DNA from 4 places in the Candidatus Pantoea rara genome. Region 4 is predicted to be linked to each of the others. Evidence: riboswitches for the same ligand, from Rfam matches in the RefSeq annotation. Region 4 holds a riboswitch; each other region holds the start of a gene.
What was found. A riboswitch is a leader RNA that binds a small molecule or an ion and turns the genes downstream of it on or off. The one in region 4 is predicted to bind thiamine pyrophosphate.
Positions count from the first base shown of each region.

Region 1: it holds a riboswitch for thiamine pyrophosphate, as region 4 does, so the genes downstream of both, thiC (phosphomethylpyrimidine synthase ThiC) here and ACR8BF_RS20285 (FAD-dependent oxidoreductase) in region 4, are expected to answer to the same signal.
Region 2: it holds a riboswitch for thiamine pyrophosphate, as region 4 does, so the genes downstream of both, thiM (hydroxyethylthiazole kinase) here and ACR8BF_RS20285 (FAD-dependent oxidoreductase) in region 4, are expected to answer to the same signal.
Region 3: it holds a riboswitch for thiamine pyrophosphate, as region 4 does, so the genes downstream of both, tenA (thiaminase II) here and ACR8BF_RS20285 (FAD-dependent oxidoreductase) in region 4, are expected to answer to the same signal.

Region 1 is NZ_CP194942.1:3,743,536-3,750,738, reverse strand. Features, by position in the region: gene ACR8BF_RS17685 (PLP-dependent aminotransferase family protein) at 14-1,468, shown strand; gene thiE (thiamine phosphate synthase) at 1,662-2,288, opposite strand; gene thiC (phosphomethylpyrimidine synthase ThiC) at 2,291-4,213, opposite strand; TPP riboswitch at 4,301-4,401, opposite strand; gene rsd (sigma D regulator) at 4,554-5,060, opposite strand; gene nudC (NAD(+) diphosphatase) at 5,150-5,920, shown strand; gene hemE (uroporphyrinogen decarboxylase) at 5,961-7,028, shown strand; gene nfi (deoxyribonuclease V) at 7,031-7,203, shown strand, end outside.
Region 2 is NZ_CP194942.1:1,424,036-1,431,238, forward strand. Features, by position in the region: gene ACR8BF_RS06755 (fimbrial biogenesis usher protein) at 1-394, shown strand, start outside; gene ACR8BF_RS06760 (fimbrial protein) at 485-1,033, shown strand; gene ACR8BF_RS06765 (hypothetical protein) at 1,093-1,863, shown strand; TPP riboswitch at 2,540-2,640, shown strand; gene thiM (hydroxyethylthiazole kinase) at 2,675-3,484, shown strand; gene thiD (bifunctional hydroxymethylpyrimidine kinase/phosphomethylpyrimidine kinase) at 3,471-4,271, shown strand; gene ACR8BF_RS06780 (GntR family transcriptional regulator) at 4,323-5,009, opposite strand; gene ACR8BF_RS06785 (mannitol dehydrogenase family protein) at 5,109-6,569, opposite strand; gene ACR8BF_RS06790 (MFS transporter) at 6,638-7,203, opposite strand, start outside.
Region 3 is NZ_CP194943.1:133,276-140,478, forward strand. Features, by position in the region: gene ACR8BF_RS19090 (ABC transporter permease) at 1-121, opposite strand, end outside; gene ACR8BF_RS19095 (ABC transporter ATP-binding protein) at 118-858, opposite strand; gene tenA (thiaminase II) at 855-1,556, opposite strand; TPP riboswitch at 1,626-1,728, opposite strand; gene ACR8BF_RS19105 (6-phospho-beta-glucosidase) at 1,790-3,220, opposite strand; gene ascF (PTS cellobiose/arbutin/salicin transporter subunit IIBC) at 3,268-4,734, opposite strand; gene ACR8BF_RS19115 (LacI family DNA-binding transcriptional regulator) at 4,993-6,009, shown strand; gene ACR8BF_RS19120 (DeoR/GlpR family DNA-binding transcription regulator) at 6,006-6,755, opposite strand; gene ACR8BF_RS19125 (DUF1479 domain-containing protein) at 6,832-7,203, opposite strand, start outside.
Region 4 is NZ_CP194943.1:386,839-394,041, reverse strand. Features, by position in the region: gene ACR8BF_RS20320 (GNAT family N-acetyltransferase) at 1-305, shown strand, start outside; gene ACR8BF_RS20315 (LysE family translocator) at 443-1,072, shown strand; gene ACR8BF_RS20310 (AAA family ATPase) at 1,159-1,692, opposite strand; gene ACR8BF_RS20305 (hypothetical protein) at 1,842-2,795, shown strand; gene ACR8BF_RS20300 (alkene reductase) at 2,949-4,067, shown strand; gene ACR8BF_RS20295 (ArsR/SmtB family transcription factor) at 4,084-4,398, shown strand; gene ACR8BF_RS20290 (cysteine hydrolase family protein) at 4,644-5,189, shown strand; TPP riboswitch at 5,253-5,372, shown strand; gene ACR8BF_RS20285 (FAD-dependent oxidoreductase) at 5,504-6,448, shown strand; gene thiS (sulfur carrier protein ThiS) at 6,432-6,629, shown strand; gene ACR8BF_RS20275 (thiazole synthase) at 6,632-7,203, shown strand, end outside.

The DNA of each region.
Region 1 (7,203 bases), on a different replicon from region 4:
CAGAGGAAATACAATGACCCGATATGAACATCTGGCCACACTGCTGGCTCAGCGCATTGAACAGGGTTTATATCGTAGTGGTGAACGCCTGCCCTCGGTGCGGAGTCTGAGTGCCGAACATGGCGTCAGTATCAGCACCGTACAGCAGGCCTATCATCTGCTGGAAGAGAAACAGATGATTACGCCGCAGTCGCGATCCGGATACTTTGTCGCCTCACGCAAAGCGGCGCCCCCGATGCCTGCGCTGACCCGTCCCGCACAGCGGCCGGTTGAGGTAACGCAGTGGGATGCGGTGCTGGAGCTGATTAACAGTCGTCTGGAAGATGATGTGTTGCAGCTGGGCAGCGGCATGCCCGACCTGACGCAGCCTACGCTCAAGCCACTGTGGAAAGCTTTCAGCCGCCAGGCGCAGAAGCAGGACATGGCGCTACTGAATTATGACAACCTGTATGGTGTTCTTGCGCTGCGGCAACAGGTTGCACGACTGGCAATAGACAGCGGCTGCCATCTCACCGCCGACGACATTGTGATTACTACCGGCTGCCACGAAGCGTTATCGGTCGCCGTGCGAGCAGTCTGCGAGCCGGGCGATATCATTGCTGTTGAGTCACCGTCGTTTCACGGCATCATGCAAACCCTGCGCGGCTTTGGCATTCGTGCCATAGAGATCCCGACGGATGCGGTCACTGGCATCAGTCTGGAAGCGCTGGAGCTGGCCTTTGATCAATGGCCGATCAAAGCAGTCGTTGTCGTGCCGAACTGCAATAATCCGCTGGGATTCATCATGCCCGAACAGCGTAAGCGGGCATTGCTGGCGCTGGCGCAGCGGTTTGATGCGGCAGTCATTGAAGATGATGTTTATGGTGAATTAGCCTGGGAATATCCGCGTCCGTCAACGATTAAAGCGCTGGATCTCGATGGCCGGGTTCTGCTGTGCAGCTCCTTTTCTAAAACGCTGGCACCAGGTTTACGCGTTGGCTGGGTTGCACCAGGCCGCTATCGCGACCGCGTGCTGCACATGAAATATATCGTCACAGGCTCGACCGCTACACAGCCTCAGCATGCGGTCTCTGAGTTTATCCGCCAGGGCCATTACCAGCCCCATCTGCGCCGGATGCGGCAAATCTATCATCGTAACTATGAAACATTCAGTTGCTGGGTGCGCCACTACTTCCCCTGCGGCATCTGCGTCTCACGTCCTCAGGGCGGCTTCCTGATGTGGATTGAACTCCCTGAAGCATTTGATGCTGTCCGGCTTAACCGCGAACTGCGCGAGTCAAAAATTCAGATAGCTGTAGGCTCACTGTTTTCAGCGTCGGGGAAATACCGTAACTGTCTGCGCTTAAACTATGGGCTGCCGATCAACGAGCAGACTGAACAGGCACTGGCGCTGGTGGGTGCAGCTGTTGAACGTGCCATGCTCTCGTGCGGACATGAGACGCAGATTCCAGCCTCTACTCTCGCATAGCGAAAAGAAGAAGCAGGGCCGGCAAGAGGAGGGAACCGGCCCTGGTCAGATAACCTTAACCTGACGGATGTCACGTTAAGGTTTTGGATCACAGCATGCCAGCGGCAACATTTACTTCTGCGCGCTGCTCTCCCGGAAGAATGCTGGCATTACCTGTTTTGCAGCCGCCATGCGCGACAGCTTCCACATATCCTTAATTGCCAGGTTCTGCCAGTGCCAGCAGAGTCCGCGTTGCTTCACGCCAGTCATCTGCCTGGGTAATCGCACTCACTACCGCAATACTGCCTACGCCGGTTGCCAGCACCTCAGGTGCACGCGCAATCGAGATACCACCAATCGCCACGGTGGGAATATGTGTCAGGCGTGTCAGGTGATGCTTCAGCTGTTCAATGCCCTGTGGCGCAGAAGGCATCTCTTTAGTCTGCGTCGGGAAAATATGCCCCAGTGCGATGTATGAGGGCTGGATAGACAGTGCGCGGTCCAGTTCCGCATCGTCATGGGTGGAAAGTCCTAGGCGCAATCCCGCCTCATGAATCCGGGCAAGATCGGCCACATCCAGATCCTCCTGACCCAGATGCACGCCATAAGCCTGATGTTTAATGGCCAGCTGCCAGTAGTCATTAATAAACAGGCGCGCGTCATAGCGTTTTCCCAGCGCAATCGCCTCGGCAATGGCTGCTCCGGCGACCTCATCGGGCTGATCTTTGATACGCAGCTGCAGGGTGCGAACGCCCATCTCAAGCAGGCGTTTAATCCACTCGGGGCTATCAACCACCGGATAAAGCCCCAGGCGCGGGGCGGTAGCAGGGAATGCGTGCATCGTTACTCCTCCTTAATGGCATCGGTAGAGTGATAAAGCTCACTGCCGTGGCTGCGAAAACGGTCTGACATCTGCGCCATGCCCACTTCTACTGTCTCGGCGCGAGCATCCTGGCGTGCTGCAAACTCGCGCACCTCCTGGGAAATTTTCATTGAGCAGAATTTGGGGCCGCACATCGAACAGAAATGGGCCACTTTGCCCGACTCCTGTGGCAGGGTTTCGTCATGCATAGCCCGCGCCGTGTGAGGATCCAGCGCCAGATTAAACTGATCTTCCCATCGGAATTCAAAGCGCGCTTTGGACATAGCGTTATCACGGATCTGCGCACCAGGATGGCCTTTGGCCAGATCGGCGGCATGCGCTGCGATTTTGTAGGTGATCAATCCCTGTTTCACATCCTGTTTGTTGGGCAGACCCAGATGCTCTTTGGGTGTGACATAACACAGCATGGCGCAGCCAAACCAGCCAATCATGGCGGCACCAATACCCGAGGTGAAATGGTCATAGCCTGGCGCGATGTCGGTGGTCAGCGGGCCAAGGGTATAGAAGGGGGCTTCATCGCACAGGGCGAGCTGTTCAGTCATGTTGCGGCGGATCATATGCATCGGCACGTGCCCCGGACCTTCAATCATCACCTGAACGTCATATTCCCAGGCGATCCGGGTCAGTTCACCCAGGGTACGCAGTTCGGCAAACTGTGCCTCGTCGTTCGCATCCTGAATCGAACCCGGACGCAGGCCATCGCCCAGCGACAGGGAGACATCGTAAGCGGCGCAGATTTCACAGATCTCGCGGAAGTGCTGATACAGGAAGCTCTCCTGATGATGCGACAGGCACCATTTCGCCATGATTGATCCACCCCGCGAGACAATTCCGGTCAGACGTTTCGCCGTCATCGGGACATAACGCAGTAGTACGCCCGCGTGGATAGTGAAATAATCGACGCCCTGTTCCGCCTGCTCAAGCAGCGTGTCCCGGAAAATTTCCCAGTTCAGCGCCTCAGCTACACCATTGACTTTTTCCAGCGCCTGATAGATCGGCACGGTACCGATGGGCACCGGGCTGTTTCGCAAAATCCATTCGCGCGTTTCATGAATATAACGGCCGGTAGAGAGATCCATCACCGTATCGGCACCCCAGCGAGTCGACCAGACCAGTTTTTCCACTTCTTCTTCAATGGAAGAGGTCACCGCTGAGTTGCCGATATTGGCATTGACCTTAACCAGAAAGTTGCGACCAATGATCATCGGCTCCGATTCAGGATGATTGATATTGGCAGGGATGATGGCGCGTCCGGCAGCGACCTCCTGCCGCACAAACTCGGGTGTGATGCGGGCGGGCAGATGCGCGCCAAAACTGTGGCCCGGATGCTGTTGCAGCAATACCTCACTGCGGATTTGCTCACGGCCCATGTTTTCCCGCAGAGCGATAAACTCCATCTCCGGGGTGATGATCCCCTGGCGGGCATAATGCAGCTGCGTGACACGGCGGCCTGCGCGGGCACGGCGCGGTGTGGGAAGGTGATCGAAGCGCAGATGATCCAGCCCCTCATCAGCCAGTCGCTGCTGGGTATAACCTGAGCTGTTCTGTTCGAGAAGCTCGCTGTCGTCGCGTTCAGCAATCCAGCGTGCGCGCAGCTTTTCCAGGCCACGGTGCACATCGATCTGTGCTGCAGGATCGCCATAGGCACCCGCCGTGTCATAGACCGGCACCGCTTCATTTTGCTCATAGAGTGGTTGTTCTTTGCTGCCACCGATGTGGGTCGGGCTTAGGGTAATTTCACGCATGGGTACGCGAATATCCTGTCGGCTGCCGGTAATCCAGATGCGACGGGACTGGGGAAAGGCACTGCCACTTTGCAGGGAATCGATAAATTCCTGCGCCTGGGCACGTTGTTCACGACGGGAAATTTTTTGATCAGACATAGCAATCTTCCTGTTCAGAGGGAACGATGCTTGTCCGGAGTTCGGAAGGAGTAACCGTATAGACAGCGTAAGCGTGCTGACATACAGAGAAAATTTACTCTTGTTCCCTTCGCAGGTTCTAACCTGATCAGGTTCCGCGGATCCCGAATTAACGGTCTCAGCCCAACTGGGCACTCCGACAAGAAGCTGTACTTATGCGTGCGTCTGATAACAGACTCGGGCATAAATACCTTATATTTCAAGGCAAAAAGCAAAAAGGTTCCTGGGAGCTCACTCCTCAGAACCTGTTCAGCATAAAAGGGCTACGGGATAATCTCAACCCCTTTGCCAGTGACGGCCATTACGCCGGACGAGCGATATGGCTGTCATTCGCCACTGGCGGGGGGGCGAGTTTGTTATCCCATGCCAGCTGGATCAGCTTATCTTCCAGCGTAAAGCGGGCTTCCAGCACTTCGCCAACTTCGGATAGCGCCTGCTGGAAAGTCATGCAGTTTTCGTCGTCAATCGCCTGCTGCAGGTGACCGTCATACAGTTGCATCAGACGCTCAGTATTGGCTTCCAGCGGGGGATAGATCTGCGCGGCAGCAATCATCGGGCTGTCGCCACTCATTTCACTGATGACGCGCTCGTAGATGCTGAAGTGACCCGCAGAAAGATAATCGACCAGACCGTGACAGAAGTTGTCCAGCGCCTGTTCATCCAGACGCGTCAGCGCCTCTTTATTGGGTTTAAGACCGACCAGGTGATAATAGGCCACCAGTAGCTGACGACGGGCTTCAAGCCACGAATCGACCAGTTCATTACTGCCACCTACGCGTTCAGCCAGGACGTCTAACTGGTTAAGCATATCTAACTCCATGTGAGTTATAGTTGTTTATCTACACACTTAACATCAGGGCTTCAGCGTGCGATTTGACGCTAAGGATGACGAAATAAATGCAATACGAAATCTCAAGCGTAGACGCTGGATGGTGGATTGTCAGCCATGAACATAAACTTTGGTTGCCACAAGGTGATTTACCCCACGGAAACGCCGAAAAATTTGGTTTGACCGGCAGTAAGGCCCGGACCATTGGTGAGTGGCAGGGCGATAAAGTCTGGCTGATTTGTGAGCCGCGTTCTGCCGATATGTTCTCAGTTCGTCAGTTAATCGATCAGGATACAGAGCTGTTTCAGCTAGTGGGCCGCGGTGTGCAGCTGGCGGAATTCTACCGTTCTCATCGCTGGTGCGGCTATTGCGGCCATGAAATGCATCACAGCAAACATGAGTTTGCCTGTCTGTGCAGTCATTGCCGTGAGCGTTACTATCCGCAGATCGCACCCTGCATCATCGTGGCTATCCGTCGCGGCGACGAAATCCTGCTGGCGAATCATGCCCGCCATCGCAACAAGGTCTACACCGTTCTGGCGGGTTTTGTGGAAGTCGGTGAGACGCTGGAGCAGGCTGTGGCCCGCGAAGTGATGGAAGAGAGCAATATTCGCGTCAAAAATGTCCGCTACGTTACCTCCCAGCCGTGGCCTTTCCCGCAATCGCTGATGACAGCGTTTATGGCAGAGTATGACAGCGGCGATCTGCAACACGACGGTAAAGAACTCCTGGATGCAGCGTGGTTCCGTTTTGATGACCTGCCTCTGTTGCCACCGCCAGGCACTGTGGCGCGCCGTCTTATTGAAGATACTGTCGCCCTGTGCCGTGCTGAAGGGTGAAAGTGCTACACTACACGCCTGTTACCGAGAGAGTGTTGAGATGAGTGAACTGAAGAACGATCGTTATTTGCGTGCCCTGTTACGTCAGCCGGTTGATGTCACGCCGGTATGGATGATGCGACAAGCCGGGCGCTATTTGCCGGAGTACAAAGCGACACGCGCCCAGGCGGGTGACTTTATGTCGCTGTGTAAAAACGCCGAGCTGGCCTGTGAAGTGACCCTGCAGCCGCTGCGTCGTTATCCGCTGGATGCCGCCATCCTCTTCAGTGACATCCTGACTATTCCGGATGCGATGGGACTGGGTCTCTACTTTGAAACCGGCGAAGGCCCGCGCTTCTCTAATCCTGTGACCTGTCGCGCTGACGTTGAGCGTTTACCGGTGCCCGATCCAGAAATGGAGTTGGGTTATGTGATGAATGCGGTCCGCACCATCCGTAAGAACCTGAACGGTGATCTGCCGCTGATTGGTTTCTCTGGTAGTCCCTGGACGCTGGCTACCTACATGGTGGAAGGCGGCAGCAGCAAAGCATTTACCAAAATCAAGAAGATGATGTATGCCGATCCGGCGACGCTGCATGCGATGCTGGATAAGCTGGCCGATAGCGTCATCCTTTATCTCAATGCTCAGATCCGCGCCGGTGCGCAGTCTGTGATGGTATTTGATACCTGGGGTGGCGTGCTGACGGGTCGTGACTACCTTGAGTTCTCACTTCACTACATGCACAAAATTGTTGATGGTCTGCTGCGTGAAAACGATGGTCGCCGCGTACCGGTGACGCTCTTCACTAAAGGGGGCGGACAGTGGCTGGAAGCAATGGCTGCTACTGGTTGTGATGCGCTGGGTCTCGACTGGACCACCGACATTGATGAAGCACGCCGTCGTGTGGGCGACAAAGTTGCCCTGCAGGGTAACATGGATCCTTCTATGCTCTATGCGGCACCGGAGCGTATTGAGCAGGAAGTGGCCGGTATCCTGGAGCGTTTTGGCTCGGGCACCGGACATGTCTTCAATCTGGGGCACGGCATTCATCAGGATGTTCCACCCGAAAATGCAGGCGTCTTCGTTGAGGCGGTGCATCGTTTATCACGTCCCTGGCATCAGGAGTAATCATGGACATTGCCGCACTCCGCGCTGAGCAGTTACAACGTGCCGCTGACGTGGTGCGTGAAGATGACTTTGACGTATTGCCGCCCCGCTTTATTGGCGGAGCGGACGTTGGATTTGAGCAGGAAGGCACCGTTACGCGGGCGGCGATGGTGATACTGGAGTATCCCTCGTTAAC
Region 2 (7,203 bases), on a different replicon from region 4:
GCCTTACGCCAGCATGTATCGGGAAAACAGAATCGCGCTGGACGTTAATCAACTGGATGACCACACAGAAATCGATAACGCAGTAACCCGTGTTGTCCCTACGCATGGGGCGCTGGTGCGAGCAGATTTTAAGACTCGCACGGGATTTCGCGTTCTTATGACGCTAATGCATAAGAATCAACCCTTACCGTTTGGTTCTACCGTCAGCATCGTCGGTGGAGAAAACAGTGGTCTGGTTGGGGATGGGGGACAGGTTTATTTGTCTGGAATGGCTTTGAAAGGAGAACTGAAAGCGAAGTGGGGACAGGGCGCCGAACAGCAATGTACGGTGCGATATGTGTTGCCAGTGAAAACGCAGTCCGTTCTCGTTCAGCATCAGGAAGTCTGTCGTTAGTGGCTAAAGGATTGGCTTTTTATTCACACCCCATTCGCGGTGATGTGAATTTCATTTAACTATCAAATTTTAAAAAAGGCTCTGCACAATATGAAGTTTATTAAATTTAAAAATGCTTTTGTTATGGGTGGCATTGCGGCTGCAATGTTAACGGTTTCTATTGGGGCGCAGGCTGCTTCCGAATCCGCAACGATTAATATCTCCGCCAACGTAGTAGCGAATACCTGTACGCCGGATTGGACAGCGGCTGGAAAAGACGTGAACATGAACCGGGTATCGGTAGATGATTTTGGGAGTGACAAAATTGGTGCCACTCAGCAATTCACTCTCAATTTGACAGAGTGTGGGGCGGGTACAACCAAAGTCAAAGTGACTGCTTCAGGTATAGCTGATACTACCGACAGCACTCTTTTTTCCAATACGTTGGCTGAAGGTGCGTCTGGAGTAGGTGTTGGGGTATGGGGAGGTCCGACTCAGGCAACTCAGCTCAATCCAGCAGGTAATAACAGCGTTGAATATGCGGTGTCAAACAATGCTGTCAATATGACGTTTTTAACCAAATTGATGAAAACGGGTACGGAAGCCGTTACCGCAGGTAATCTGAAAAGTATCGTTACACTGACTGTCGACTACGAGTAATTCAAAAGGCAGTGGTCCTTAGATCACTGCCTGTTTATTTATTATTCAGAGAGAGTTTTATGATTGCTGTATTCTCCAGAAAAAATGAAATCTATAAATTCAGCGGATCAGTTTTTGTTTTTCTGACAATGTTAAATTCATTGCCCGTTAACGCTGTAACCATTGAGGCTAACTCTCCAGGTTTAGCCGCGGTGGGAAAAAATACTACTGTTGTACTTGGTGGCGGTGGCGTCTATACGTTTGCGCTCAAAGCTACCGCCGATGGCAATGCTGTTCGTGATAGGGCAGCAGAGCAATGTCTGGATATCGTCTCGGGTACAATGACCGGAATCACTATTACAGGTTGGGGGGCGTTAACCTCATCCCTGGCATGGGGAGCTTCACTTAATTATTCAGCAACGCTGAGTAATCATTGTAATAATGAACTTCGGCGGTATGTGGGTTTGTGGAGTACAAAGGCGCCTGGCATATTCAGTGGCGACTGGGTAACTGTACCCGCAAACAGAACCTGCTCTGTAAATGTTGTCACCTCTCCAGCCATCCCTGACCTTGTACCAGGCAAAGCAGTCAACGCGATACAAATTACGTCTGCGTCAACGGGAACTGGAATGCTCGCTTTCAAACCCAATGCTAATAATGGCAGCAAAGGGACGATTACTGACGGAACACATTTTTTGACTTATTCTGTACCGGGTACAACGTGGAATAGTGGCACAGGGCAATGGACGGGAGGGTTGGGTGATTACTTGCTGAAACTGGATAATATTCCTGATCCAACAACGCCCGGTAAATATAAAGGAAATATGACAGCCACAATTTCATGTGACTAATCAGCGAGACCAGAATCGTAATGCAGTTAGGGTTGTGACCCATATGAAGAAAAGCGTAATGACACTGCAGAGATTGCGACAGTGAACATTATCGCCGCTTACAGTGCAGGCATTTCTCTGAACCGGTCAATTTCCGATCAGATTTTTTGCGACATATTCTTTGTCTCCCCTGGAGATTACTCTGCGTGAAACTCAGTTTTGTAGGTTCCCGACAATCAATATGGCTTTGAGCCTGAAAAACATCACATTGATTAAATACCCTCAATATTCGTAATGTCTTCATCAGAAGCATGAATACATTACCCTCTGAATGTATTTTCCGACGAACAGATCATCAAAAATGGCTATCAAGACGTGATGGAACTGAAGTGGATAAAGTGCCATAAACAGCAGCACACCCGTCTGAAGATAGTGGTAAGAAATCGAATAATTGTCCTGCCCCAGCAGACCCATTTTTACTATAGGGTTGAACAACGATTTGAAAAAGAGGGCGAAGGGTCATATCCAGCGTTGTTATAGGCTCGCATACATCACTAACAGGCGGATTTGCATTGCCCTCATTGTTTTGTAACCCGCACTCGTTTTCAGCAAGCTGAAAAGACGGAGTGTCTTTGCCCTGAAGCAGGCTTGTGCAAACAAGCCCCTTCCCTTAAGCTGCTAATAGATGGAGTAATATCTATATGACTCGGGGTGCCGCTTTCCACACGGAAAGGGCTGAGAAAAACCCGCTGACCTGAACTGGATAATGCCAGCGTAGGGAAGTCTGATGCCTGACCGCATTCGCCTTCTTGTTCGCCGGTTGGGAGCTACGATGACTCATCAATCTCAACACCTTTCTCTCGCGCATTTCGCGCCCGTTCTGCACACTTTCCGCCTTCACTCACCGCTGGTGCACTGCATGACTAATGACGTGGTGCAGAACTTCACCGCCAACGTCTTGCTGGCACTTAATGCTTCACCGGCAATGGTTATTGATGCTGAAGAAGCGGCAGAGTTTAGCCGCATCGCTGATGCGCTGCTGATCAACGTGGGCACCCTGACCCGCGAGCGCCAGCAGGCGATGCAGGCTGCTGTAATCGCGGCCCAGGAGGCGGGCACGCCCTGGACACTCGATCCGGTCGCTGTCGGCGCGCTGACGCTGCGCAGTAACTTCTGCCAGCAGCTATTAAGCCAGCAACCGGCGGTGATTCGCGGTAACGCGTCAGAGATTCTCGCGCTGGCGCAGCAGGCCAGCGGCGGACGCGGTGTCGATACGCTGCATCAGGCGGATGCGGCACTCGATGCGGCACTCGATGCGGCACAGCAACTTGCTGAGACCTGGAACACACTGGTTATCGTCACCGGTGAAGTGGACTATGCCACGGATGGTCAGCGGACACTCGCCATAAGCGGTGGAAGCCCCTTAATGACGCGGGTGGTCGGAACCGGCTGCGCGCTCTCGGCCGTGGTAGCGGGGTTCAGCAGTCTGCCGGGTGATCGGCTGATGAACATTGCGACGGCCTGTCAGGTAATGGCTCTATCGGGTGAAAAGGCGGCGGCGCTGGCCACCGGACCGGGTAGTTTCGCCACCGCGTTTATTGATGCACTCTGGACGCTGGAGGTGGAGCATGAAGCGCATTAATGCCCTGACAATTGCCGGTACCGATCCCAGCGGCGGCGCAGGGATTCAGGCCGATCTCAAAACCTTCTCAGCACTGGGAGCCTACGGCACCAGCGTGATCACCGCGCTGGTGGCACAGAACACGCTCGGCGTTCAGTCGGTCTATCGCATTGCACCTGACTTTGTCGCCGCCCAGCTCGATTCGGTGCTGGACGACGTCCGCATCGACAGCGCAAAAATCGGCATGCTGTCAGAAACCGCTATTGTAGAGCAGGTTGCGGCAAGGCTGAGGCGAGCTGCGATCCCGTTCGTGGTGCTGGATACGGTCATGGTCGCGAAAAGTGGCGATGCGCTGCTCTCGCCAGATGCCGTGGCCAGCGTTCGGGAGCTATTGTTGCCGCAGGTCTCGCTGATTACACCTAATCTGCCGGAAGCGGCGGCGTTGCTCGATTGTGCTGTCGCCAGCGATGAGGAAGAGATGCGCGAGCAGGGAAGGGCATTGCTGGCTCTGGGCTGTCAGGCTGTGCTGATGAAAGGCGGGCATCTGACGGCGAAGGAAAGTCCGGACTGGCTGATCACGTACTCAGCAGAGCAGCGATTCAGCACACCGCGCGTGAATACCCGTCATACGCATGGCACCGGCTGTACGCTGTCGGCCGCCTTAGCCGCGTTGCGGCCGCGCCATGCTGACTGGGCAGCGACGATTGGGGAAGCCAAAAACTGGTTACAACAGGCGTTATTACTGGCGGATTCGCTGGAGGTCGGGAAGGGTATCGGGCCGGTTCACCATTTTCATCAATGGTGGTGACGGCAAAGGCCCGCATCAGCCTTTTAATCAGGCGATGCGGGCGATGAGCGATTAGGGTGCCTCAAACCAGGCGCTGTTACGCTCCGCAATCGGGGTGATGGAGAAGATCATCTCCTGCAGATGGCGACGCATCGCTGCTTCGGCGGCGTCGGCGTCGTGATGTTTCAGCGCGGCAAAAATCTCTTCATGCTGCTCAATCAGCTTCTCCGGTGGAGAGACTTCACTCAGCGTCAGAAACCGTACCCGGTCCATGGCGGCTTTAATGTTTTCCACCGTCTCCCAGGCCAGCTTGCAGTCAATACTTTCAGCGATCAGGCGATGAAACTCATCGTCCAGAGTCAGAAAACCCTGGCTGTCATGGCGCTCACCGGCCATGCGCTGCAGCTGCAGGTTATGTTCCAGCGCCATCAGGGCTGAATCGTCTATCTCCAGCGCTGCACGACGCACCACTGACACTTCAACCGCCTCACGGATAAAACGGCCATCCGCCACCCGCTTAGCGGAGATTTTACGCACGAAGGTGCCGCGCTGCGGTAATACCTGTACCAGTCCGGCTTCGGCAAGCTTGATGAACGCTTCGCGCACTGGCTGGCGCGAGACGTTGAAGCGCGCGGAAACCTCTTTTTCAGAGAGCAGCGAACCCGGCTGAATGGCACAGGTAACGATATCTTTGCGCAGATAACGATAAATCTGCTGATTCACCGGTTCGCTGGTGGTAATGGTATAGGCGATCGACATGCAGCAATATCCATATTACGGCTGGCTAAGGCCAGCACGATGGGAAAGTGTCAGTCTAATCAGGGCGCTGCATCTGCGCCAGCGCTTTGTTAACCGCCATTATCCACGCTTGAGACACTGATGGACCGTGGCGCGAGCGCCCTGCGTGGTCAGTTGCTGATACCAGGCAGTCAGTCGGGCAACCACGTCTCCATTTTGCAGCAGGTCCTCGCCAAACACTTCGCGAAGGGAGAGTAACGCCCGCACGCGAGCCTCGCCATCGTCGCTGGCGGCAACGCACTCAGCCAGTTGCTTCTGCATCGGGTCGCGAATCTCAATCGGTTGATGCTTCTCGTCAATGCCGCCGACATAGCGCATCCAGCCCGCCACGCCCAGCAGCAGCAGGTCGCAGTCGCTGCCGCGCTGCAGGTGCCAGCGCAGGCTATCGAGCATACGTTGTGGCAATTTCTGGGTGCCGTCAGTGGCAATCTGTCCGGTGCGATGTTTAATCGCACGGTTTTCATAACGGGCTATCAGCGAATCAGCGTATGCATTGAGATCCACGCCCTGAGTGCGCAGCGTCGGGGCTTGCTCATCGACCATCAGTGAACGGGCGGCGGCGCGGAAATGCGGATCGGCCATACAGTCGCTGATGTACTCATAACCCGCCAGGAAGCCAAGATAAGCCAGGAAAGAGTGACTGCCATTCAACATCCGCAGTTTCATCTCTTCATAGGGCAGGACGTCGCTGACCAGTTCTGCGCCCGCTTTTTCCCACGCCGGACGACCATTAACGAAGTTATCCTCGATCACCCACTGGAAGAAGGGTTCCGCTTCAACCGCAACCGGATCGCTGCAACCCAGGCGGGCGTTCAGCGCGGCAAATGCCGCATCGGTCATGGCCGGAACGATGCGATCCACCATGGTTGAGGGGAAGGTGATGTGCTGCTGAATGTAGTCTGCCAGCGCCGGATCCTGATGCTGTGCCAGCTGCACAATCACATTACGGGTGACGTGACCATTTTCCGGCATGTTGTCGCAGGACATGACGCTGAACGCAGGCAGATCCTGCTCCCGTCGGCGGCGAATCGCGGCCAGAATCAGACCCGGCAGCGAGCGAGGCGAGTCCGGATTCTGCAGATCGTGCACGATATCAGGATGATCGGGATTTAAATTTCCACTGACGGGCTGGTGGCAGTAGCCTTTCTCGGTGACGGTCATGGAGACAATGGCCACGTCTGGCTGACACATTGCGTTAATCACTGCCTCAATACCGTCACTTTTACCGTGTAGCGCCTCGGTAATAACGCCAATTACCCGGGTCTGCAGTGAATCATCGGCCATCTCAGTGAGGGTATAGAGCAGATGCTGCTCACGCAGTGCCTGAATCAGTGCGCCACTGTTGAGGTTAACTTCGCAATACCCCCAGTCGCTTCCCTGTGCAGCAAGCTTATCGCTGCACAGTGCCTGATGAGCACGGTGAAAGGCACCAAAACCGATATGTACCATGCGGGTTTTTAATTTGCTGCGGTCGTAAACGGGGCGCTGTACGTCAGCGGGCAGGCGATCAAGCTGTAACATAATCCGTCCTTAATGGAAAACGGGGCGCAAAGCGCCCCAAAATCATCGTTCTGTTAGTGGAACAACACTCAGACCGAAACCGGTTTATCCCCGGTTTTCGGACTGCGAATCACAAACAACACCAGGAAGGCACCCAGCGCCGCGACACAACCGGCAAGGATAAAGGCGCTATCGAATTTGCCGGTGTGCTGAACAATAAAGCCTGTGACGATCGGCCCGATGATACCGGAGAGGCTACCCACCAGATGGATAAAGCCGCTGATGCTGCCGATACGACTCTTGTGCACCACATCCTGAATAATCGCCCAGTAGATCGCACCGGTGATGTAGAGAAAGAAAATCGACACCGACATCATCATCACGGCGGGAACAACTTCTTTTATCGTACCCGCCAGTGCTACACAAATTGCGGCTGCCAGCAGTGAGACCACCAGCACAATTTTACGGGACAACAACAGTTTGCCGGTGATATTGAAGATTTTATCGGAGATCCAGCCACCCAGCGCCAGGCCAACGAATCCGACAATCCACGGGATCATGGTGGTGATGCTCATCGATTTGATATCCAGGCTGTGCGCCTGCACCAGATAGGCCGGGAACCAGCTCAGGAAGAAGAACAGGATGTAGTTGTAGC
Region 3 (7,203 bases), 220 kb from region 4:
CCGCAGCGGGCGAGGGCAGCAGAAACGCCGGAATGGTGGTCAGCGTGGCGAGCCACCACAGCGTAATCAGTCCGGTAAACAGCGTCGCGCCCCGGCGAATACCGGCGAAATGGTTTCTCATCGGACTATCCTGCACAGCTGCTTCAGTAACGCGGAGTGACTCTGGATGACATGGATGTCGTCTGGAGCCCGCGGTGGCTGGCCCTGCAGAGGCGTGCAAGCTTCTATCCCCGCCACACCTATCACCAGCAGATGATGACTGAGTCGGCAGGCTTCTGCGGCATCATGAGTAATTAACAGCACGGTATGCCCGACCAGCACTTCTGCGGCCAGCGTCTGTATCTGACTGCGTGTTAGTGCATCCAGCGCGGAAAACGGCTCATCCATCAGCACAATGGGCTGACGGGTGTAAAGAGTACGGGCCAGCGCGGCACGCTGACGCATCCCGCCGGAGAGCGTCGCGGGTCGTGCGCGGGCATATTTGCTTAGGCCCACCCGCTCCAGCAGATGCTGCGCCCAGTCATGGTCGGCTTTCTCGCCCTTCAGGCGACTGGCGAGGCAGACATTCTGTTGCACTGTGAGCCAGGGATAGAGCAGATCCTGTTGTCCCATCCAGGCGATGCGACCGGTCAGCGGCAGACCGTCGCTACCGCTAATCTGTCCGGAAGTCGGTGGCGTCAGACCGGCAATGACCCGCATCAGGCTGCTTTTACCAACGCCGCTGGCACCCAGTAAAGCGGTAAATGCACCGCCCGCAATCTCCAGATCAAGCTGGCTGAAAAGTTGCTGCTGACCCAGCGTCAGGCAGAGCTGGCGAATGGAAATACCAGGCGGCACGCCATCAACAGGCGGGTTCATGGGCTGACCCGAAAAGCGGCAGCATGGTTGAGCCCCATTTGCCAGAATGCTGCTTCCAGCCGGGTCGCAGTGTTGAAAATCTCCGCCAGCCGATCAAAACGCTGTTCACCCGCGCGCTGCTGAGCGAGAGCTTCAAACAGCAAAAGTGAGGAACCGACGCCTGCCAGGTAGGATTCATCGCCGTAATTCTCTATCCATGGGCCGTAAGGATTTCCCTCAAAGCGAGTCGAGGGATCATCCAGCAGCGTCAGACCAATTTCAGCGTAGCCAGCGACACACGGCATCAGTGCCGTCATCAGCTCCAGCGCATCCCCGGTGTGCCCTACGTCCAGCACATAGCGGGTGTAGTTGATCGTTTCCATTGCTTCGGGTTCGCTCGCCATCTCTGCCTCGGAGATACCCCATTGCTGACAGTAAGCCAGATGCAACGGCAGTTCGTTGACGATGGCGTTAAGCGACGCGGTCGCACTGCGTAACATGGCGGGCTCAGAGAGTTTGCTGATCAGCAGACCCCAGGCACGCGCGAAGTGCAGCAGGAACAGCATGTCCTGAGTGAGGTAGTGGCGGAAAGCGGCGGGTGGCAGCGTGCCCTGACCGAGTTGCTGCACAAAATCGTGCCTGACATACGCGTGCCATTGAGTGCCTGCCTGCTGGCGCAGACGACCATACAAGCCGGTCTCGAAAAGCGGATGTGACATGGGATCTCCAGTAACAGTGAGATCCGGGCATACGGTCTGGAACAGGGAATAGTGCAGGAGATGACGCAGAAAAATCTGCCGACCCGTCCCTTCGCTGGCATGACCCAGATCAGGTTCAAAGGGTTCGGCTTACGCCATCTCAGCCCATTACAGGACACCCCTCGGAGACATTCGTTATACGATAATTTGTGCCAGAGTACAACGGCACGAGCGAGCGATCTTAGGTGACATTGTCACTCAAGATCGGCCCCGTTGCTGGCAATCACTTTCTTATACCACCAGAACGATTTCTTACGGGTGCGCGCCAGTGTGCCGTTGCCCAAATCGTCGCGGTCAACGTAGACGAAACCGTAGCGCTTGCTCATTTCACCGGTCGATGCAGCAACCAGATCGATGCAGCCCCAGCTGGTGTAACCCATCACCGGCACACCATCTTGGATGGCATCGCCCATGGCGCGGATGTGTTCACGCAGATAGCTGATGCGGTAATCATCGTTAATCTCGCCATTCGCATCGATTTCATCGCGCGCGCCCAGGCCGTTCTCGACCAGGAACAGCGGCTTCTGGTAACGGTCATACATCATATTCATAGTGATGCGTAAGCCTAGCGGATCGATACCCCATCCCCATTCGCTGCGTGGCACGTGAGGATTGGTCAGGGATTTCACCACATTGGCGGCGCTGCTGTTCTGCTCATTCATCTCCGCCGAAGCGCAGCGTGAGGCGTAGTAACTGAATGAGACAAAATCGACGCTGTTTTTCAGGATGTCAGCATCACCGTCTTCAATCTCAAGCGTCACGCCTTTTTCACGGAACACGCGCGCGGCGTAGGCCGGATAGGCGCCGCGCGCCTGCACATCAATAAAGAAAAGGTTTTCGCGATCTTTCTCCAGTGCCGCCCAGACATCTTCGGGTTTACTCGACCACGGGTAGAAGTTTCCGCCTGCCAGCATGCAGCCGACCTGATTGGCCGGATTCACTTCATGCGCGATCCGCGTCACCATCGCACTGGCAACCAGTTCATGATGTGCCGCCTGATACTTCACCTGATCCCTGTTCTCACCAGGCTCAAACACCAGGCCAGCTCCGGAAAACGGGCTATGCAGCAGAATATTGATCTCGTTAAAGGTCAGCCAGTATTTCACCAGCCCGTTAAACGCCTCGAAACAACTGCGGGCATAACGGGCAAAAAAGTCGACCATTTTGCGGTTGCGCCACGAGCCATATTCCGTGACCAGATGCATCGGCACATCAAAATGGCAGAGCGTCACCAGCGGTTCGATATTGTATTTACGGCACTCTTCGAATACCGCGCGATAAAAAGCAATCCCTTCCGGATTAGGCGTCAGTTCGTCGCCGTTGGGATAGAGGCGGCTCCAGGCAATCGACGTGCGGAACACGCTGAACCCCATCTCGGCCATCAGCGCGATATCCTCCGGATAGCGGTGATAAAAATCGATGGCCTCATGGCTGGGATAGAATTCATCATCACGCAGGGTAAAACGCTTCTCCAGACCCAGCTTGACCGGCGTACGGTGCGGGCCATGCGGAATCATATCAACGGTGGTTAAGCCCTTTCCACCTTCACGAAAACCGCCTTCACTCTGGTTGGCAGCCAGTGCGCCACCCCATAAAAACCCTTGCGGGAACCTTAAATCAGACATGCAATCCTCTTTTCCGGGTCAGCATGACCCTTTCCTTAAGTGGCAGTTTAAAGGCTATTAACCGCGTTGGTGCGCTCAGTAACAGACGCAGGTTGCGGGACGGTACCGGATTCGGATTTCGTTTCAGGCTCTGTTTCAGGAATATCTTCAAACCCTAACAGCAGCGTCAGCACAAACGACAGCACCACCGACAACACCATGACCGCACCGACCCAGACAATACTCATGGGATTAGCAGGATCGAAGAACTGTACGCTGGTAAACAGGCCGGGAGAGGCCATTGAGTGGCTGGCCAGCCCGCCGATACCCGCGACCGCGCCACAGATAAAACCGCTGATCAGACAGGCGATCAGCGGACGCTTAAGCCGGACCGCAACGCCATACAGCGCCGGTTCTGAAATTCCGGCAATAATGGCGGAAGCCGCTGCCGCCAGCGCAGTCTGACGCAGTTCCCGGTTTTTGGTGCGAAACGCCACCGCCAGTGATGATCCACCCAGCGACAGGTTGGCACCGATCTCTGACGGCATTACCATGCCCTCTTTGCCGGTTTCGGCAATGGTCTGGATGATGGTCGGCGTAAACACCCGATGCATCCCGGTCATGACCAGCAGCGGCCAGATAGCCCCCATAATGGCGACGGACAACCAGCCAAGATAGCCATGGACGGTGTAAACCAGTGCGGAGATGCCGCTGCCGATCCAGATGCCAATCGGGCCAATCAGCACAATCGCGATAGGGGCAGCAATCAGTACGATCAGCATCGGTTTCAGGAAGTTTTTCGTCACGGCAGGCGTAATGCGATCTACGCCGCGCTCAATGTGCGACAGGATCCAGGTCATCACCAGCGCCGGAATCACCGTATAGGTATATTTCACCGCCGTCACCGGGATGAAGGCGAACTCGACCGGTTGACCCTGCGCCGCTTTGGCCATCAGATCAACAAAGTTGGGATGGACCAGCACACCTGCAATGGCGATCGCCAGCGACATATTGGTTTTGAATTTCAGCGCTGCAGAGGCGGCTACCATGATCGGCAGGAAGAAGAAGGCCCCGTCGCCAATGACGTTAAGGATCACCAGCGTTGACGACCCTTTTTCAAACACGCCCGCCATATCCAAAATCATCGCCAGCAGTTTAACCATCGATCCGCCAATAATGGCCGGGATCAGCGGTGACATGGTGCCCACCAGCGCATCCAGAATACCCGCACCGATGCCTCTCAGGGTGATTTTACGTTTCACCGGCACGCTCGGTGCAACGCCAGGCGATCCCAGTTGCAGCACCGCCTGATAAGCCTGCGAAACATTGTTGCCAATGATTACCTGGCACTGGGTATCGTTATGCACCACACCCATTACGCCCTTGATGGCTTTGAGGCGGGGAGTGTCGACCTGCGTTTCATCTTTCAGCACGAACCGCAAACGGGTCATGCAGTGAGTGACGGCTTCGATATTGGTGAGGCCGCCTAGCGCATCGACGATGGCGCGTGACACCTCGGCATAGTTTATGGGCATGATCGTTTTTCTCTGTAGGGTAAATCGGTCAAAGTTTTTTTATGTTTTAGCGCCTGCAGGCAGGCAAATAGGAAACCGGTTTCACAAAATCATGAAGTGCTTTCATTGCGCCGACAAGAGGTGAAATCAGCCACATTTATTTTTTGTGAAGTAGATCACCCGTCTGCCTCAGATTACTTCGTGCTGAGTCCGGGTAAATATTTCCAACATTGAGAGGCTTAGGTAAACTGCAGGACGACGCAGACAAGGAACATCATCATGGCAACGATTCAGGAAGTGGCTAACAGGGCGGGCGTCTCAAAAGCGACAGTGTCACGTGTGCTCTCCGGCAATGGCTATGTCGGGCAGGAAAAGCGTGAGAAAGTGTTGAAGGCGATCGCAGAAACCGGCTACCGGCCCAATCTGCTGGCGCGCAACCTGGCGACGAAAACCTCTCAGACTATCGGGCTGGTCATCACGAATACGCTCTATAGCGGCAGCTACTTTACTGAGTTAATGGCGCATTCCGCGCGCATGATGGAGCAGCAGGGGCGCCAGCTGATTCTGGCGGACGGCAAACACACCGCTGAACAGGAAGAGGCAGCAATACAGTTTTTGCTCGACCTGCGCTGTGACGGCATCATCATCTACCCGCGCTTCCTGAGCATTGACGCGCTTGATGCGATTATCACCCGCCACAAACAGCCTATCCTCGTCATCAACCGGCGGCTGCGCGTCAATCATAGCTACTGCATTTACAGCGATCAGCACGCCAGCAGCGCTATGGCGGTAAGCCATCTGCTGAATCAGGGACATCGTGATATTGCATTTATCACTGGCTCGCTGGATTCCCCGACCGGTGCAGAACGCCTTTCCGGCTATCACGCTGCAATGGCTGCAAAGGGTGTTGAAACCGACGACCGTCGGGTGGTGGCGGGTAAATGGACGGCCAAGAGCGGGATGGCCGCCGTGGACACGCTGCTGGAACGCAGCGTGCCATTCACAGCGCTGGTGGCGAGTAATGATGAGATGGCGATTGGTGCCATCAAGCGTCTGACCGAGTGCCATATTGCGGTGCCTGAACAGGTCTCGGTGATGGGTTTCGATGATATCCCGCTGGCACCTTATATTACGCCGTCATTATCCAGCATGAAGTTGCCGGTCACGGAGATGATCGATGAGACGATTAACCGGCTGCTGACGATGCTGGATGGCGGTGACTGGCGTACCCCGGCGCCGTTCACAGCCAGCCTGATGTTGCGCGATTCCGTCACTAAAGGGCCAGGATTAACTTAACCCGCCGTGATCTGCATGACCTCAATCGTCTGATCTCTGAGCTGCGCGACCGTTGCTGCATCCAGCGTCTCATCAGTGATCACATGCCCGACCTGATAACCGGAGGAGAGCGGATAAGGGTGAATCAGACCAAATTTGGAGGCATCAGTCAGGGCATAGCTTTCAGCGCCTTTCGCCAGCACCGCATCCACCACATCACAGCGCAGCATGTTGCGGCCGGTAAAACCGGTCTCCGGATGCCAGCCATCCACGCCAACAAACGCCCGGTGAAAGTGGATCTGTTGAATGGAATAACGCGTCAGCGGACCGACTACAGACTCACTGCTTTTCTGCAGTAATCCCCCGAGCACAATCACTTCACAGGCGGCTTCCCGAAGAAGCTGGGCAATATAGTGGCTGACGGTAATCAGCGTGAGATCGGCCCGGTCAGCCAGCGCACGCGCCAGCAGCGCATTGGTACTGCCGCCTTCGATGAATACCGATTCGCCTGCCTGAACCAGGCTGGCCGCATGTCTCGCCAGCGCCTGCTTGATGGGATAACGGGTATTCATTCGGGTGCCGACGTTATCGCTGTCCAGCGCCAGCGCTGAGCCGTGAACCCGGCGCAGCAGACGATCGCGTTCCAGCAGCGTGAGATCCTGACGCACCGTCACTTCAGAAACCCCGGTGAGCTGCGCCAGTTCACTAACGGTCACGCTGCCACGGCTATTAACCAGTTGAATAATCTGATGATGTCGCGGATTCATAATTGCGTTTCGCAGAAAAAAAGGAGCTTCAGTGTAACAGGGATATCCCGCGCCGGTGTACAACGCGGGATTCGGGTCAGGACAAATCCAGCGATCGGCGTCCGTTAAGATTGAGATCCTGCAGCGTAAAACGCTGGTCCCACTCTGTTTCATAATCTTCCGGTGGAAAATCTCCTGGCGAACGTCCGTGCTCCAGCGCCTGTGCAACCCGCCGGGCATAGGTGCGATTTTTGTCGCACATCGGCGCAGCGGGGATATACATTACATTGCCCCAGCCCTGCTGATCCTCCACCGGCGCTACAGCGTGGATCACATCACAATGCCACCATACCGAATCGCCCGCCTCTAAGGCAGGTATCGAACAGAGTCCGGCCATCAGGTGTGGATGCCACTGCTCATTGACGGGTAATACCCGACCCGGTGCGACGCCGCACAGTTCATCTTCTGG
Region 4 (7,203 bases):
ACGGTGACTGGCGGCCCTGGGATGGATATCGTCACACCGTTGAGCATTCTGTTTACGTTCATAAAAACGCGCGGGGACAAGGCATAGGTGATGCCCTGATGCGGACGTTAATTCAGCTTGCCAGTAAGAGCAAAAAGCACGTGATGGTGGCGGGTATTGAATCGGAAAACAGAGCGTCAATCACGCTGCATAAAAAGCTGGGCTTCACTGAGGCGGGCACCATGAAAGAAGTCGGCAATAAATTTGGGCGCTGGCTGGATCTGACATTTATGCAGTTGCGTCTGGATGATCGCAATCATCCCTGACTGGCACTGCCTGAAAGTTAACGTGCGCATGCTTTAGCGGACATTCTTTGGAAGCTGAGCGGCAGCGTGTGAATGAATTGTAAATTCATACGACGACCGATATAACAGATGGATAACCACTCATCACCGAGGCAATGATGGCGCTTTCACACGAGGTAGTCCTGATCTTCACCACTTATCTTGTCGCTACGGCGAGTCCCGGGCCAAGCAATATGGCCATTATGGGCACGGCAATGAAAAAGGGCAGAGGTGCTGCACTGGCGCTGGCGGCGGGAGTCGTGAGTGGGTCGATGATCTGGGCGCTGCTGGCCGCCAGCGGTGTACTGACCGTGCTGGCAACCTTCGCACAGTTGCTGATTGCGTTGAAAATTGGCGGCGGGTTATATCTGCTCTGGCTGGCGTATAAAGCGGGTAAATCGGCTTTGCGGCGGACGGAAGCCGGTGACTTTACCGCCAGCGATGAGCGGGTCGCTTATGGCAGATTGTATCGTCAGGGCATTCTGATGCATATCGGCAATCCCAAAGCGATTCTTACCTGGGTGGCGATTATGTCATTTGCGCTGAAGCCGGATGGGAGTGCCTCAACATTGCCGATAATCCTCTGCGGTTGTGCAGCCATTTGCGTCCTGGTCTTCGGCGGTTATGCTCTGCTGTTCTCAACCTCTGTCATGGGCACCTTTTACCGACGCATTCGTCGCGGACTCGATGCTCTGTTAGCCTGCTGCTTTGCGCTGGCAGGCCTGAAAATGGTATTCAGCCGTAGCTAACCGGGCCAGGTGAATCGCTGAACGCGCTTTTGACGAGCCTGATGCCTGTTGATTAACAGAAGCGGGGCTGGGCAGTCACTTTTTAATTATAAGCCCCAGTATTCCAGACAGGCCTGAAAATCACCTGAAGAATTTAGCCGAAGTTTTGGCAGGCTGACCTGGTCATAAAGCGTCTTATGGCGCTTCCGATTCTTCGGCGCAGTAAGGATAATATATTTCAGCATCTCCAGGGTCACATGCTCTCTGCTCATCTTCAGGCCTCCAACGCGTGGTGTGGAGGAATAACATCTGCGAATATACCGAATTAGCGCCACAGGTACTTTTACATCCAGAAGAATGAATCCTGTGGCGCGCGCGAGACGTTCTTCAATACATTTTGTGTAATTCCCATCCATAACCCATTTTTCCTGACTCACCGCGTCAGCGTGTAAACGCATAAACTCAGCCGGTGCTCTGGGAATCCATTGAGTGCCCGGAGTATGGTGAAGCTGATCCAGATGAACGGCAGGCAAGGCTGTTTTGCGAGAAATAGCAGCAGCCAGAGTAGATTTCCCGCTGTTAGACGGCCCCATAATACAAATGCGTGGCCCAAGCGCGTCTAAAGAAAGTGTAGTGATCACAACGTTTCCTCTGAATGTTCCCTGTCTGGTTGCGCTGACCTGCTGAAGGTTCAACTTAATAATTCTGAACAGATGGTGAAGTAAAGTCCTGTCGTAATAGCGCTGATAGTTAAACCTGAAATAAGTCGCCTCACTCACGGATTGAATATATGCCTGTAAAGATGAGTTACATCCTGCCGATTAATTGTTCAACCAGACAAACCGTAGAGGGCATTATGGGGTTAATCAGTGGCATTAGCACAGACGTGGCAAGAGGATATTCAACCACGCTCATCACACCAAATACAGCATCGGACAGCATTAAAGAAAGTATCACCGCTAAAGAGTTACCGGCCAGTGTGGTGGTAATCTCCCCCGAGGCAAGAGCACGGCTTTTACACGCCCGCGATGAACCCATTGCGGCAGAGCAACAGGAAAAAAATCTCAAGGCACTGGCAGAGTTAAAGTCATCCGGCCAGGGGCCGTCCATTAACCTTGCGTATGCCTTGTTCAACGACCCCAACACCAGCTCAGATGCCAGCACACTGAGTCCACTCCTGAGTATGACCGCTGACAAAACGCAGAGCACGATGGATGACTTTGCTGCTGCCTTACATCAGGTGCTGGTTGAAGGTCAGGCGGGGCGTGGTCAGTACGATAACAGCGATACCGCTGAAGCCATGGCGCTGACCCTGACGCAGTCTAAGCTCCATAAACTGATTGAAAAATATGTCTCCGGAGATAACCAGAAACAGGCAACGGGCATCGCTGATCAGATGATAAACGTCAAAGTGGCTATTCGTAACAGTGCGATGTTATCGGGCGCTCAGGATACGCTGACGTTAGCTATGCGTTATGGCACTCGCCACATGCAGGAGAGTGCGCGTGATAATCTCAACAAGTTTGAAAGCGGCACCGCACGGCCTCAGGTTGAGCTGAACAGCATGATGGCAGCCATGAATTCAGGTGGTAATACAGACGCTGTATTCAGTGCCTTTGCGGCAATAATCAGTGCAACGCCCAACCCCGGCAACGCTGCGCAATCGTCTATTGATGGTGCGTTGAAACAGATGGATATCTATCGCCAGCAATGGCAGGCCTTCACTGAAAAATACGCTTCATAATGTCCTGATGAACCTGCAGCTGGCCTGAGTGCGATGTCTGCAGGATCCGCCCCATAATAAACAGCTCCGGAACAAAAAGCACAGATTACACATTTACAAATTTAAATGTGTAAATATAATATCGCCTCTTCACACATCAGAGGACTTTTTGTTATGCCGTCACTTTTTACCCCGCTGAACCTGGGCGATCTCACGCTTCGTAACCGCATTGTACTGCCGCCGCTGACGCGTTGCCGCAGTGAGCAGCCGGGCAACATTCCCGGCGAGATGATGGTGGAGTATTACCGCCAGCGCGCCAGTGCGGGACTGATGGTCACCGAAGGCACCCAGATTGAGCCCCGTGGACAGGGCTATGCATGGACGCCGGGGATCCACAGCGACGCGCAGATCGCGGGCTGGAAAAAGGTCACAGAAGCGGTACATCAGGAAGGCGCCACCCTTTTCTGCCAGCTCTGGCATGTTGGCCGCGTATCACATAATGAACTTCAGCCAGAGAAGCAGCCCCCGGTGGCGCCTTCAGCTATTGCAGCCGACAACGTCCGGGTCTTTATTGAGACAGGGCCAGGGGCGGGGATATTAACTGCACCCAGCGAGCCACGGGCACTGACCACAGCGGAAGTTAAAGAGATTGTGGCACTTTACCGTCGTGCGGCTGAGAATGCCAAAGCGGCCGGTTTTGACGGCGTGGAACTGCATTCCGCCAACGGTTATCTGATTAACCAGTTTATTTCAGAGCACACTAACTTCCGTACGGATGAATATGGTGGTTCAGCGGAGAATCGTCTGCGCTTCCTGCGCGAAGTCGTTGAGGCGGTCAGCTCGGTATTTGGCAGCCATCGTGTTGGCGTCAGATTTGCGCCACTGTTTTCAAGCACTGACGAAGAGCGCGTCTATCTTGGACTGGTTGAAAGCGATCCCCATACGACCTACATCCGCGCTGCGGAGATGCTGAATGCGCTGGAAGTCGGCTATCTCTCTATTGCCGAAGCCGACTGGGATAATAGCCCGGACATGCCAGAAAGTTTCCGCGTCGCACTGCGGGAAACATTCCGATCTCCGATCATCTATTCGGGTCGTTACACGGCTGAAAAAGCGCAGCATGTGCTGGAAAAAGGCTGGGGCGATCTGTTTGGTTTTGGCCGCTCGTTTATCGCCAATCCTGACCTGCCTGCGCGCATTAAATCAGGCTATCCGCTGAATGAGGTCGATCACGCCTCCCTGTATGGCGGCACTGAGAAAGGCTATACTGACTATCCTGTTTTTCAATCCTGATATTCTGTGAGGCGGCATGTCCCCCGAAAATGCCCTGAAGTTACTGTCTAACCCGACCAGAGTGGCAGTGCTGAAGTGGCTTAAAAATCCTGACGAAGCGTTTGCGGGCTATACCCAGCTCTATCCCTTCGATCAGTATGGCGTCTGCGCCAGCCTCATACAGGACAAGGCGGGCTTATCACAGCCCGCCACGTCGTTATGCCTGAAAGCACTTCACAATGCGGGCCTGGTCGAAGCCAGCAAAGTGGGCAAATGGACCTATTATCGCCGCGCCGAACCGCGTATTCGTGAAATCACCGACGCGGTGACGCAATCGCTGCAGGCGCTTTAAAAGCCACAGTGTTCAGGGTAATGTAAATTCCGGTCCCCTCCTGCCGGATGAGACTCCTCACGAATTCATCAACTCAGGATCGTAAAATGTTTATGTCAGTTCTGACTTTCACCACCGTCACCACCACCGCGCTCAGCGGCGGCGTAGGCGAGTCTGTGACGGGCACCTGACACAACAGATTCCCACTCCCCGCCGAACCGGACGGGGACCTGTTCCCCGTTCTTAAAACTGAATGGAGCCAGGTCATGAAGACATCTGAAAATGCACTTTTAATCATCGACATGCAGCAGGGCCTTTTTTATGGTCCAGCGGCGCCTTTTGCTGCAGACCGTATTCTGTCGAATATCACTCTGCTCATCACCAAAGCACGGCAGTCTGAAGTTCCCGTCTTTTTTGCGCGACACATCGGGCCTGATAATTCTCCTTTCAACGAGCAAAGTCCGCTGACTGGTCTGATACCGGCGTTGCAGGTTAACCCGCAGTCAGATGTCGTCTTCACAAAAAAATACCCCAGCTGTTTCAGGGATACCGGCCTGCAACTTCAGCTTAAGCAAAGAGGCATAAAACAACTGGTGATTGCCGGGATGAAAACGGAGTTCTGTGTTGATACCACCTGTCGGGCCGCACCGGAGCTGGGATTTAACGTTGTACTGATTTCCGATGCGCATACCACTGTCGATAATCCACATCTCTCTGCGGAAAGTATTATTGGTCATCACAATCAGACGCTGGCGGGACCCTTTGTGACGCTGGCAACCGCTGCTGACTGGTCGTCTGGTTCTGCCCGTTAATCACGATTTTCTGGTTTTGCACCCTGCCTGCTGCTTGACGAAGCTGCCCGCTTAACTTACAACTAAACCCGTCAGGGGAGTCTCGCCAGAGAGACTGAGAGGCTAATAGCGCATTGCGCGGCTTAGCGACCCTTAGAACCTGACCCAGTTGATACTGGCGTAGGAAGATGGGTATCGCATCAGATACTTGCCGCAGGGGCGCATTCGCGACGTCTCTGCCTTTTCCCTCCGTATCACGGGTCTTCGTTAACTGATAACGAGGCCAAAGTGAAACTTCTCATCCTGATTTTCTCTCATCCTCGCCGGTGGGCATCATGAGCTGCTGGTCGGTACTTGGCAGCGGTGTGGCCGGGTTGTGTGTCGCCACACTGCTTGTGGAGCGAGGAGAAAGCGTCGAAGTCATTACGCAGCCTGACTGTCGTGCCGCCTCACACTGGGCAGGCGGCATGCTCGCGCCCTGGTGCGAAGCAGAAAGCGCGCCGCCGCAGGTGATCGAATGGGGCCAGCACGCTGCGGGCTGGTGGGCGCAACGCGTGGAGGGTGTGGAACAGCAGGGCACGCTGGTGGTTACGCCACCGCGTGACAGCCGCGAACTGACACGTTTCGCCATCATGACGCAGCAGCATCAATGGGTCGCCCCCGGAGAGATCGAGCCGGCGCTGGAAAATCGCTTTGCCCGTGGTCTGTTTTTTGCGGCAGAGGCGCATCTTGATCCCCGCCGCGCGATGCAGCAACTGCGCGACAAACTGCAGCAGGCTGGCGTGCCCTTACACAGCGGTAAACCCACCGGCACAATCATTGACTGCCGTGGCATCCACGCTGCGGATCAGCAGCCCGCGCTGCGCGCTGTCAGGGGCGAAATGCTGATTCTCCAGACCCCCGATGTTCAGTTCTCCCGTCCTGTCCGGCTGCTGCACCCACGCTTTCCCTGCTATCTGGTGCCGCGTGCAGACGGGCACTTCATGCTGGGTGCCACGATGGTCGAAAGCCACGATAGCAGCCCGATCAGTGCCAGAGCGATGATGGAGCTGCTCAGTGCCGCTTATAGTCTGCATCCGGCGCTGGCCGAAGCGCGCATCGTGGAGAGCGGCACCGGTCTGCGCCCCGCTTATCGACAGAACCTGCCTGAAGTCCGCTATGAAAAGGGTCGTTTCTCGCTGAACGGGCTTTACCGTCACGGCTTTTTGCTGGCTCCGATTATGGCTGAAAAACTCATGCTGCAACTTACTCAGGAGATGACTCATGCGAGTTCAACTTAATGGGCACACGATTGAAACCGATGCAGACACGCTGGCAGAGCTTATGGCGGAGCAGCAGATTGACCCGCGCACCGTCGCCACCGCGCTGAACGGCGAATTTGTGCCGCGTAGCCGCTATGCCAGCCAGCCGCTTGAGGCGGGTAGCCAGCTGGAAATCCTGTCACCGATGCAGGGAGGGTAACCATGTTCTATCAATTCACTCCGCAATCTCGCTTTCTGCTCGGTACCGCCGGATATCCGTCCCCGGACATTCTGCATCAGGCGATAGACGCGTCAGGCGCGGAGATCATTACTGTCAGCCTGCGTCGTGAAGGCAGTGAAGGCGGTGCTTTCCGCTCGCTGCTGCAACAGCTTAACAAACGCATTCTGCCCAATACCGCAGGCTGCCACACGGTGAAAGAGGCGGTGACGACGGCGCAGATGGCGCGCGAACTGTTCGACACGCCGTGGATCAAGCTGGAGGTCATCGGTCATGCCGATACGCTGCAACCCGACCCCTTTGCGCTGGTTGAAGCCGCGCGGATCCTTTGCGCTGACGGCTTCCAGGTCTTTCCCTACACCACCGAAGATCTGATTGTCGGCGAGAAACTACTGGAAGCGGGCTGTGAAGTGCTGATGCCCTGGGGGGCGCCGATTGGCTCCGGTCAGGGGCTGCGCAATATCGAAGGGCTACGTGCCATGCGTGCGTGGTTTAAAGATGTGCCGCTGATTATTGATGCGGGCATTGGCGCGCCCGGTCAGGCGGCGCAGGCGAT